One region of the Sphingomonas sp. 67-41 genome, then DNA from elsewhere that is predicted to be linked to it. Evidence: predicted binding sites of a transcription regulator. Region 1 holds the regulator's gene; the other holds the start of a gene.
The links. The regulator LexA, encoded in region 1, represses DNA repair genes until DNA is damaged. The targets are predictions, from matches to a motif close to GTTCCNCNCTTGTTCT.
Positions count from the first base shown of each region.

Region 2: the regulator LexA is predicted to act here: its motif matches at 3,176-3,191, upstream of BGP17_RS09875 (ImuA family protein).

Region 1 covers NZ_MKWJ01000011.1:61,560-67,153, forward strand. Annotated here, with positions in the region: gene gltX (glutamate--tRNA ligase) at 1-734, opposite strand, end outside; gene BGP17_RS06040 (ComEC/Rec2 family competence protein) at 817-2,928, shown strand; gene lexA (transcriptional repressor LexA) at 2,949-3,641, opposite strand; gene BGP17_RS06050 (molybdopterin molybdotransferase MoeA) at 3,700-4,884, opposite strand; gene BGP17_RS06055 (PilZ domain-containing protein) at 4,923-5,594, opposite strand, start outside.
Region 2 covers NZ_MKWJ01000019.1:1,130-6,723, reverse strand. Annotated here, with positions in the region: gene BGP17_RS09885 (error-prone DNA polymerase) at 1-673, opposite strand, end outside; gene BGP17_RS09880 (Y-family DNA polymerase) at 670-2,262, opposite strand; gene BGP17_RS09875 (ImuA family protein) at 2,393-3,154, opposite strand; gene BGP17_RS09870 (hypothetical protein) at 3,260-3,613, shown strand; gene BGP17_RS09865 (RelA/SpoT domain-containing protein) at 3,760-5,594, shown strand, end outside.

The DNA.
Region 1 (5,594 bases):
AAGATCAGCGGGATGTGCGCGTACTGGGGCTCTTCCCAGCCTCCCTCGATCGCCTGCATGGCGCGATAGATCGGCAGCTGGCGGAACGCGTTGTTGAGGTGATCGTCGCCGCGGATCACATGCGTCACGCCCATGTCGTGATCGTCGACCACCACTGCGAGCATATAGGTCGGCGTGCCGTCCGAACGGAGCAGGACGAGATCGTCCAGCTCGCTGTTGTTGACGGTGACCGGGCCCTGGACATGATCCTCGATCGTCACCGCGCCTTCTCGCGGCGCCTTCAGGCGGATGACATAGGGCGCGTTGCCGCCCTCGGCGGGGTCGCGGTCGCGCCAGCGGCCGTCATAGCGCAGGGGCTGCTTGTTCGCCTTCTGCTCGGCGCGCATCGCCTCCAGCTCCTCGGCGGTGGCGAAGCACTTATAGGCATGGCCATGTGCGAGCATCGTGCGCGCGACTTCGGCGTGCCGCTCGGCACGGGCGAACTGATAGACTTCGTCGCCGTCCCAATCGAGGCCCAGCCAGCGCATCCCGTCGAGGATCGCGGCAATCGCCGGCTCGGTCGAGCGCGCGCGATCGGTATCCTCGATGCGCAGCAGGAACTTGCCGCCATGATGGCGGGCGAACAGCAGGTTGAACAGCGCGGTGCGCGCGCCGCCGATGTGGAGAAAACCCGTAGGCGACGGCGCGAACCGCGTGACGACCCGTTTCGCACCCGTATCAGATGTTGCGCCCAACCGCGCTTGCTCCCAGACTAGATTTCCGATGGCCCATTCAGCCGCCGCAGGCGCCCCTAGCACGGGGTTTTCCCACCTTCAAATGGGGGGTGCGGCACTGTTCCGCCAGACCGGGGAGGCAGTCGAGCGCTGGCTCGAGGCGGAACGGGCGCAGTTGCCGCTCTGGCTGCCCGTGGCGCTGGGCGGCGGGATCACCGCCTGGTTCCTGCTCTCCGACGCGACGCGCTGGATCGCGTTCCTGCTTGCAGCGGGCGCGGTGGCGCTGCTGGGGCTGGTGCTGCCCGGGCGGCTGGGGCGGGTGCTGCTGCTCGGCGGGCTTGCCCTGGCAGCTGGGTGCGCGCTGATCTGGTGGCGGGCGGAACATGTCGCGGCGCCCGTGCTGGCGCGGCCGGCAGTGGTGGAGATGACCGGCCGCGTGGCGGCCGTCGAGCCGCTGCCGGCGCGCGCGCTGGTGCGGGTGACGCTGTTGCCGGGCCGGCGCGACCTGCCGCCGCGGGTGCGCGTGAACCTGGCGGCGAAGGACGTGCCCGAAGGCGTGGCGCGCGGCGCGACGGTGCGGCTGCGGGCCCGGCTGATGCCGCCCGCGGGCGCGTCGGTGCCGGGCGGTTACGACTTCGCCCGCGCGGCATGGTTCAACGGCCTGGGGGCGACGGGCAAGGGCTTTGCCCCGGTGGACGTGGTGGCGCCCGCCGAAGCATCGGGCGCGGACCTGCGCGCCGCGCTCTCGGCGCATATCCAGTCGCGTATTCCCGGCAGCGGCGGCGGCATCGCTTCCGCGCTCGCCACGGGGGACGAAGGCGCGATCGCCGAAGCCGATGTCGAGGCGATGCAGCGCTCGGGCCTTGCGCACCTTCTCTCGGTGAGCGGGCTGCACGTGACGGCGGTGACCGCGGCGGCGATGCTGCTGGTGCTCAAGCTGCTCGCCCTGAGCCCGACGCTGGCGCTGCGCTGGCGGCTGCCGCTGGTCGCGGCCGGGGCGGGGGCGCTGGCCGCGATCGGCTATACCTGGCTCACCGGCGCCGAAGTGCCGACGATCCGCTCCTGTGTCGCCGCGCTGCTCGTGCTGCTGGCGCTCAGCCTGGGACGCGAGGCGATCACGCTGCGGCTCGTCGCGGCAGGCGCGCTGCTCGTGCTGCTGCTCTGGCCCGAGGCGCTGGCGGGGGCCAGCTTCCAGCTGAGCTTTGCGGCGGTGACGGCGATCGTCGCGTTGCACGAGAGCCCGCGCATGCATCGCTGGTTCGGCAAGCGCGAGGAGGGTCGGGGCGCGGCGCTGCTGCGCGGTGCCGGCTCGCTGTTGCTCACCGGGGTGGTGGTCGAACTGGCACTGATGCCGATCGGGCTGTTCCACTTTCACCAGGCCGGCCTCTATGGCGCGCTCGCCAACATCGTCGCCATCCCGCTCACGACCTTCGTGATCATGCCGCTCGAGGCGCTGGCATTGCTGCTCGACCTGATCGGGCTCGGCGATCCCGCCTGGTGGCTCACCGCGCGGACGCTCGACCTGCTGCTCTGGCTGGCCCGGACCGCCGCTTCGGCGCCGGGCGCGGTGGCGGCGCTGCCGGCAATGCCGCACGGCGCCTTCGCGCTGGCGATGGCAGGCAGCCTGTGGCTGGCCCTGTGGCGTACCCGCGTGCGCTGGGTGGGCGCGGTGCCGCTGGCGATCGGGCTGGCCTGGATGCTCGCCACGCCCGCGCCCGATCTGATCGTCACCGGGGACGGGCGGCATCTCGCGATTCGCATGCCCGATGGCAGCATGGCCCTGCTGCGCGACCGGGCGGGGGACTATACCCGGGACATGCTGGCGGAGACGGGCGGTTCCGATGCCGAGCCGGTTGCGCTCGCCGACCAGCCGGGCGCGCGATGCAGCCTGGACCTCTGCATGATCGAGCATCGGGCTGGCGGCCGCGCCTGGCGCGTGGCGGCGACGCGGAGCGGCTATGCGCTGCCCTGGGCCGAGTTCATCGCCCTGTGTCGCAGCGTCGACGTGATGATCAGCGACCGGCGCCTGCCGCCCGGCTGCATGCCGCGCTGGCTCAAGCTCGACCGGCCGGCGCTGGCGAAGACCGGCGGGGTGGCGATCGCCTTTGCCAGCGGGCGGGTGACGATGGTGCGCGGGGCGGGGCGGCACCCCTGGCTCGATCCGTCCAGGGTACAGCCGGCCCGCACTCCCATTGCCGGGGCGCGAAATCCCTAGCTTTCAGCCGGGCCGGGCGCTCAATATTTGCGAAGCAGCCCGGCAAGGCGGCCCTGCACGCGGACCTGGTCGGGACGGTAGCGCTGGGGATTGTAATCGCGATTGGCCGGATCGAGGCGGATCATCGCGCCTTCCTTGCGGAAATATTTCAGCGTCGCTTCATTCTCGTCGATCAGCGCCACCACGATTTCGCCGTCCCGGGCAATCTCGGTGCGGCGGATCAGGGCATAGTCGCCGTCGAGAATGCCGGCCTCGACCATCGAATCGCCCGCCACTTCGAGCGCATAATGCTCGCCCGCGCCGAGCAGCGCGGCGGGAACGGGCAGCATGGCCGAATCCTGCAGCGCCTCGATCGGCGTGCCGGCGGCGATGCGGCCGTGCAGGGGAATCTCGACCACGTCATTGGCGGGAGCCGGGAGTGTCGACGGCGCGGAAGTTGCGGAAGTCGAGGCCATGGGAGACGCGGTTTTCGTTCCCGAAGCCTTCTTGGTCTCGCCCCGTTCCGGCATGCGCAGTACTTCGAGCGCGCGGGCACGATTGGGCAGGCGGCGAATGAACTCGCGCTCCTCCAGTGCCGAGATCAGCCGATGGACACCCGACTTCGACTTGAGGTCGAGCGCTTCCTTCATTTCCTCGAACGAAGGTGACACGCCAGTCTCGGCAAGCCGATCGGCAATGAAGCAGATGAGCTCGTGCTGCTTGCGCGTGAGCATCCAGTTTCTCCCGGTCTGGAACAGACTGGGAACGTTTTTGCAATGTTCCGCTTGCTTGTCAAGCGATGTCGAGGATTTCCGCCGAGTCGCCGGTTTTCGCCTCAGGAGCGCCCGCCGGGCGGACGATCAGGCAGGTGGCGCGCGCCAGCGTGCGCAGCATCGAGGAATCCTGGATCGTCGCGGCGCGGGCATGGCCGTCGATCAGCTCGGCGCGGAGATAATCGGCGCGGGGGCCGGTGGCGGGCAAGGGCTCGCCCAGGGTAACGGTGCGGGTGCGCGGCAGCGGATCGGCGGCACCGGCGAGACGCGCGACCAGCGGACGGACGAAGAGGGTCGCGGTGACGAAGGCAGAGACGGGATTGCCGGGCAGGCCGAGCACCGCCGCATCGCCCAGCCGACCGGCCATCATCGGCTTGCCGGGCCGCAGCGCGATCTTCCAGAAATCGATCGCTGCGCCGGCGGCCTCCAGCGCGGGGCGGACAAGGTCGTGATCGCCGACCGAGGCGCCGCCGGTGGTGACGAGCAGGTCGCAGTCGAGCGCGCGGAACGCCGCTTCGAGCACGTCCTGGCGATCGGGCAGGATGCCGAGGTCGATCAGCTCGACCGGCAGCCCGGCGAGCTGCGCCGCGAGGAGCAGGCGGTTGGTCTCGGGGATCTGGTCGGGGCCAAGCGGCGTGCCGGGAGGAGCGAGCTCGTCGCCGGTGGAAAGCAGCGCGACGCGCACCTTGCGGCGGACGGGCAGGGCGGCATGGCCCGCGATCGCGGCGAGCGCGATCCGGGCGGGCGTGATCGCTTCCCCGGCGCGGATGAGCAGGTCGCCCTGGGCGAAATCGAGCCCGCGCGGACGGACGCTGCTGCCCGGATGCGGCGGGCCTTCGCCGGCGAGCGCGAGGCGGCTGCCGTCGCGGGCGGCTTCCTCCTGCACCAGCACGGTGTCGGCGCCGGGCGGGAGCGGGGCGCCGGTGAAGATGCGCAGCGCCTGGCCGGGGCCGATCCCGCCGCCGAAGCCATGGCCGGCAGCGCTTTCCCCGATCACCTCCCAGGGGCCGGGCAGGTCGGCGAAGCGGATGGCATAGCCGTCCATCGAGGAGAGATCGGAGGCGGGCTGGGTGCGCAGCGCCGCCACGTCCCGGGCCGCCCATCGCCCTGCCGCCTCGGCGAGCGGGCATGTCTCCTCCGCCATCGGCATGGCGCGCGCGAGCAGGCGGCGCTGGGCTTCGGCGACGGGGAGGAAGGCGGACATGGATCCGGCCTAGGCCAGCGCCGCGCACGGCGCCAGCCTCAGGATCGGCCGGCAATCCGCCCCAGGTCGTGCTGCTTCAGCGGCAGGCGGAATTCGCACAGGAAGCGGTGGCGGTCATCGGTTTCGATCACCGAAGCCGGGCCGCCGCCGATGTTCGGCAGCGAGATCCACAGCTGGGCGCCGGTCGCAAAGGGCGCGCGCGTCTCGAACTCGACGAGCTGGGGCGTGATCGCGCGCAGCTTGACGTTCCACCAGCGCACGCCCTCGCGCACGCGTGCCGGCGCGTCGAGGCGGATCGCCTGCTTGTCCGGGATCAGCCCGGTCGGCTCGTGCATCATCGCGATCCGCGTGTGATGCGACGGAGTCTGCTGCACCTGGCGCAGCCACGGCATCAGCACCTGCCAGGGCAGGTCCTCGTCAAAGGCGACGCCGGCGAGATTGCCCTGCGACCATTTCACTGCGCCGTCGAGCGGACGCAGGCCGTCGAAGTTGATCTGCACCAGATCGCCCAGCTGGAGCGCGATATCGGTCTCGAAGCCGCAGCCGCCCTGGGAGAGGTTGCGGCTGCGCGTGAATTCGACCTGGTTGCCGCGGCGCACGCAGATCGTCTGGTGCAGCTCGACGCGAGGCACCGAGCGGCGCTCGGCGGGAAGGGCGGCGAGATTGCGGGCGAGCGTGCCGATCACGTCGATCGGCAAGTCGAACAGGAA
Region 2 (5,594 bases), on a different contig from region 1:
TTTTTAGGTGTCGATCGGCGTATCGCTCACGCTTGAAACCCATGGCGTCGATGGTCGTTCGATGGCGGATCGCCGTGACGACGTCCTGCAAGAGCTCTCGCTCGACGCTATGATAGAGGACATCGCCAAGGGCGACACGCCGAACGCCGAATTCCCGCCCCTGTGCGTCCAGTTCGTATATTCTCAGCGCATCATCCGGCCGCCGCCTTAGCGACAGGCCCAGATAGCCTTGCTGGCCGAAGATCGAGACAAGGCGTTGCAGGGCGGCCGCATTGGTCTCATCAGGTAGATCAGGCAAAAGGATGGCGATCAGCCCTTCCGACCATGGTGGCAGATCATCCCAATGCAGCTCGCAGCGGCCCTTGCCAGCGCGGCCTTTCCCAAGAGTCAGTAGACGGCAGAGCCGGGTCCAGCCCAGACGGTCAGTGGGATAGAGCAGAAGGCTGGTCCCGCATGCGAGATCGACCCGCGTACCGGGAATAAGCCTGACACCTGTTTCCTTTGATGCTTCCCAGGCACGCACCAGTCCGGCGACCGAGTTGCGATCCACGATGCCAAGAGCAGACAGGCCCAGCGCAGCTGCCTGCCCAAACAGTTCCTCGCATGACGACACGCCGCGCAGGAAAGAGAAATGCGTGGCGACCTGCAGCTCGACATAGCCCGACGCACTCATCCGAAGATCCCGTGGATGTGCCATGAAAGGTCGCCCGAACAGGCATGCTCGCCATCCCCTCGACGGAAAACCCAGAACCGCTCGCCATGCTCGTTCTCGACCCGGAAATAATCTCGAACGGCGTGGCTTTCGGCGGGTCGACGCCACCATTCCCCACGGATACGCTCAGGCCCATCGGCGCAGATGATCGTATGGGTGACGCCGCGCCATTTGAATCGCTTGGGAGGGTGATCGGGCAACCCTGCCAGCACATTTTCGATGCGTTCAGGCCTCCGCAGCATCCTGGCAGGTCTCGGCCACAACGTGGACCAGCAATTGGCTACCTCCAGCGGGAAGACCCGCCCGATGCTACGCTCAGGAACATCGCTCTCACGTGCCGTTGGTCGATAAATCGCGGCTTGCCCCAGGCGCGTGACGATCTGATCGACCAGCGAAGCGAGGTCTGCAGGCGCATTCTCACCAAAATCGGCTGTCAGCGCAATCGGATCGAGCGGCTCGGATCGCAGGGCAATGAGCCGCATGCTGTCGATGCCGAAGCCCGGGTCGATCGTCTCGATCTTCATCGTCAAAAGGCGGAGCATATGGGCAATGTCACGCGTACCTCGCGCCGTTCCGACAACCACTGCCTGTTCCGCGCGATCGACCCGCTCACAGACGAGACGCAGAATCCTGACACCGAGCCCTCGCGACAGCAGGAGTCTTGCAAGGTCTTGCGTCAGATCGGCGATGACACGGGCGATCGTCTCGGCTGCGCCGATTGGCTCAGCAAAGCGCCTTACAACGTCCGGCATCTCGAAAGGGACGACCGGAACGAGCGGCTCTGCAAGCCGTCCGGTTGCCTGGTCCAGCCGGCGGAGCAAGCTACCACCCAAGCGCCGGCTCAGAGGCGCACGAGGCATCGCGACCAGATCGCCGATCCGTTCGATGCCCAGCCGCTGCGCGCCATCCCGCTGACGCTCGTCGAGTCTGAGGGCCGCTATCGGCATCGAACCCAGAGCAGTTAGTTCCTCATGCGTGCGGCAGATCGAGATCCGCTCCTTTCCAAAGCGGGCAAGGGCATGGGCAGCACCAACCGTATCGGCGATGGCGATCCGCCCAAACAGGCCGGCTCGGTGGCAAAAGCGAAGAATATGGCGCGCCATCCTCTGCTCTCCGTCGAACAGATGCGCCACGCCGCTGATATCCATGAGCAAGCCATCCAGTTCATCGACCTGCGCCGTCGGAGTCCAGCGTCGGACGGCAAACAAAGCCAAACGGTGCAGGAGCGCTCGATCGCCTTGCGGATCTGCATCCCGAACATCCAGATCCGGCATCAAGGCCCGGGCATGCGTCAGCGCCATCCCAGGGTGCAGACCGGCAGCGGCTGCAGCATCATCCACAGCCGCAAGGATCATCCGCTGCTTCTGAGCAATGGTCGTCACCATTGGCGGGAACATCTGCTCTACCCCGCTGGCAACCGGCTTGGCCTTTGTAGGAGAGGACATGGCGCGAAACGGATTGTCGGCAACTTCTGAGCGCCGACCAAGCTCGCGAGCGCTAGGACGCTGATGGACCGGGAGGCTTTCAATCTGCTGAGCGCGCATCTGCATCGCTGCGCCTGCACCTTGCGACTGCGCCCAACGCGCACCTGGCCTCCACCCGCCCCCACGCGGACAGGAGCAGGACGACCCGTCGTCGCTTTCCAGCGGCGGGACTGCCAATGGCGATCCGGAATTCCGTTCAGGCTGCCTGCCGCGCCTCGCCTCTTCGCGGCGGAGCCGGTCGACGGCGAGGCTCGGCAGGTACAGCGACGCGACCCTGCGCATCACACCCCTCCAGCAACCAGGTAAAAGGATCACCGCCACGCTGCCGCATGAGCGAAACCTGCCAGCGCGGTCGCCCGACACCCGCAACCGGGAGCGGAGAAGAAGGCGCACAGCCGATCCGCCAGCGCGTGACGGCCGAAGACGGCGTGGACAGGGGATCATCGCTTGCCTTGCACCACCGCCGCAGGAGCAGAGCGGTCGTGCCACCCTCCTCCGCCGCAAGCTGGAGGCGCCGCGTCGCCGTCATGCCAACCCGCGTAACCTCGCATACCACTGCGGCAAGCGCACCATGCCGGAGCGCCTCTTCCATTACCGCAAGCGCATCCTCGTCCTTGCCCGCCTCGACCTGAATGAGGCGATCGGCAGCGATTCCCGCGCTGGCAAGGCCAGGCGCAAAAAGATCGGGGCGTGCCATGATCCAGAGGATATCCGCCGTAGAAGCACGCGAGGCTATGCCGGCCGCGAACAGGCTCGCAGCCGCATCATCTCCCATACTGGCAGTCTGACCGGCGAACTCGTGCAAGGCTGCCGATGCGAGCCCTCCCCCGGCGAGCCGCTCGTCCAAGGCTGCGACCGCAAAAGGCAGATACTCCGCCTCAGGCCGAAGCACAGGCGAAATTGCCTGGATTTCAGCCATGAGGGCTTGAAGCCTTTCAGATTTGGACGCGATCGACATAGCAAAGACGGGGACTCGTTTGTTCGCTATATGTTCTCATCCTGCTTTCCGGGAGTCAATTGATTCGGTTCCAGCGATTGGAAGGTTTGCGACCAGCGGATCAGCTTGATCCGGGTTACCGAAAAGCGGCCCGCCAGCTTCGGGTGGCCGGGCGTTCCCGTCCTGATCGGCCGATCCGCACCACGTCAGCAAGAACCGGCGTTCGAGCGCGACCGCTATGCGCTCGACCATCTCGACGCGCGCGCCGCGGGCCTTGATAGGGTTGCGATCGGCAAGCGCTCTCCTCAGCCAGGCAGGCGCGAGGGAGATGGCAATCGAAATATCAACACGCATCTGGTGGGCAAGGCCAAGACGATCGCGCCCCTCCGGGACGATGATGTCGTCAGGCAAAAATTCCTCGGGGTCATTGGCATCCATCGCGCCATGGAACATAGTGTGAACATGAGTCGCAAGCGCTGAATCGGGTGGGGGTCTGATATCCACAGGAGAAGGTCCAGCGCTCTGCTGCGGAAGCGCGATTAGAACTCGGCAGCGCAACGACAGATCGCTAATAGTCCAGAGCGGACCGCACAGGGCACGCCTGATCGAATGAATTTGGGGTTTTCATGACTTTCGAGGAATATCAGCAGGACGGTCGTACCCGCTATCTGGCGCTTGTCGATGCAATCCAGAATATTCTTCAACACATGCTTATACAACACGGCTTGATGGCTCACACCATTACCGGTCGTGCGAAAGAGGTGGGGTCACTCGCCAAGAAGCTCAAGAACCGCGGCATCGACCCGGCCGATGCGATTGACGAGAGGCTCAAGGATCTGGCCGGATGTCGGGTCGTGTTCCTGACCAATTCGCAGGTCGAGGCGTTCAACCATACAGGGGCGCTGCACGAAAACTTCGAGGTCCTCGACGTTAACGTCCACCATCCCGTGCCGGGCACGGATACAGAGACCAAGCTCTTCGACAGTACCAATTACCTCGTCTGTCTTAAGCCCGAACGCCTGGCCCTGCCCGAATATCGCGCATTCGCGGGGCTGCGCGCTGAAATCCAGATCCAGACGCTGCTCAACCATGCCTGGGCGGAGATGGGGCATGACACAATTTACAAGGAGCCCAACCTCAAACATCTCGGCGCCGCGCGTATGGCCGATATTGGCGAACGGATGAACCGCGTGATGCAAGCGCACCTCGTGCCCGCCGGCCACGACTTCGACAAGATCGCCAGTGATTTTCGGCGCCTGGTTCAGGCGGATGGCGCCGTCGACGCTGTGACCGCAACGATCGTCGCGCCTCAAGATAACAACGCTCTCGAAGATGCCCTCGAGACCTATGCCGACCTGGTCCTGCCCCATTATGACGATCCGGCAGCGCATTTCCTAGAGATGTTCGAGGCACTGATCACAGCGGTTGAACGCTCGCGCGATTTCCCGGTAGTTCCCATTGAAACTTCGTTCGGTGCGCTGCCCGGGAATACGAGCATTCAGGTTGCCCGCCGGGTCAAGGACCTGATCAGCGCATACCGCCATTGCGATGCAGAGCGGACGTTCCAGGCATTGATATGCCTGTACATGGGAGCTTGGAGCGAGGAGGAGCGCCACCTCTGGATCGAGCTCGGCGAGAAGCTGACAAAACATGATCTCGCGATCTGGGAGAGGTTCGGCGCGGCAGCGCAACAGGTCGTTCTGGACGGCGTCGCTTCCCTGACGGCGGACGAAACGCAAGCATCCCGCCCGTTACTGGTTGCGATGCTCAAGGAAGTCCTCTCACCCGATCTTGGGGGCACAAGCTGGAAATCCGACGCCGTCATTTTTCACCAGGGCGTAGTGCCTGCCAGTGATCATGTCCGCGACCTGCGCACCAGCGTGATCGATTGGCTTGAAAAATGGCTTGACGAGAGCACCCAGGATAAGGACCGATTGAAAATTCTCTGTGGGTTGCGAGAAGCCTGCGCGGCGCCAGCGTACGGCAACTTCGATGCAGGTCTAGCGAAAATCCTTCTGGACGACACCTCGCGGGTCTGCAGTATCATGACTGCCCGAGCCGCAGCATGGGGCCTGGAGCTGCGGCGCTGGTGCGAGGTCGATGCGCTCCACACCCATTATCGCTATCACGTGCTGCGACCAGATCTGGCCGAAATGCCAGACTTGGTCGCAGCCCAGAAGGCTGCGGTGGATGCATTGCTGTCGCTGCGGGATCTGTTGAACGCAGACGCTGAGTTCTTTCTGTATAAGACCCTCATCGGCCATGACACGGTGCGTCCCGCAGCCTGGGATGGCGACCACTTCGACTATCAGGCGACCGATGCATGGCGCGCCGAGCGCTATGCCGTGATCGTCGAGGAGATTACCCCGCCGGCTGTGGCCGATTGGATGACGACCCTGTACCGGTTTATCGAAGCGGTAGGATCGGACGGCGGGCATCTGACGCCCTTGCGTAACTGCAT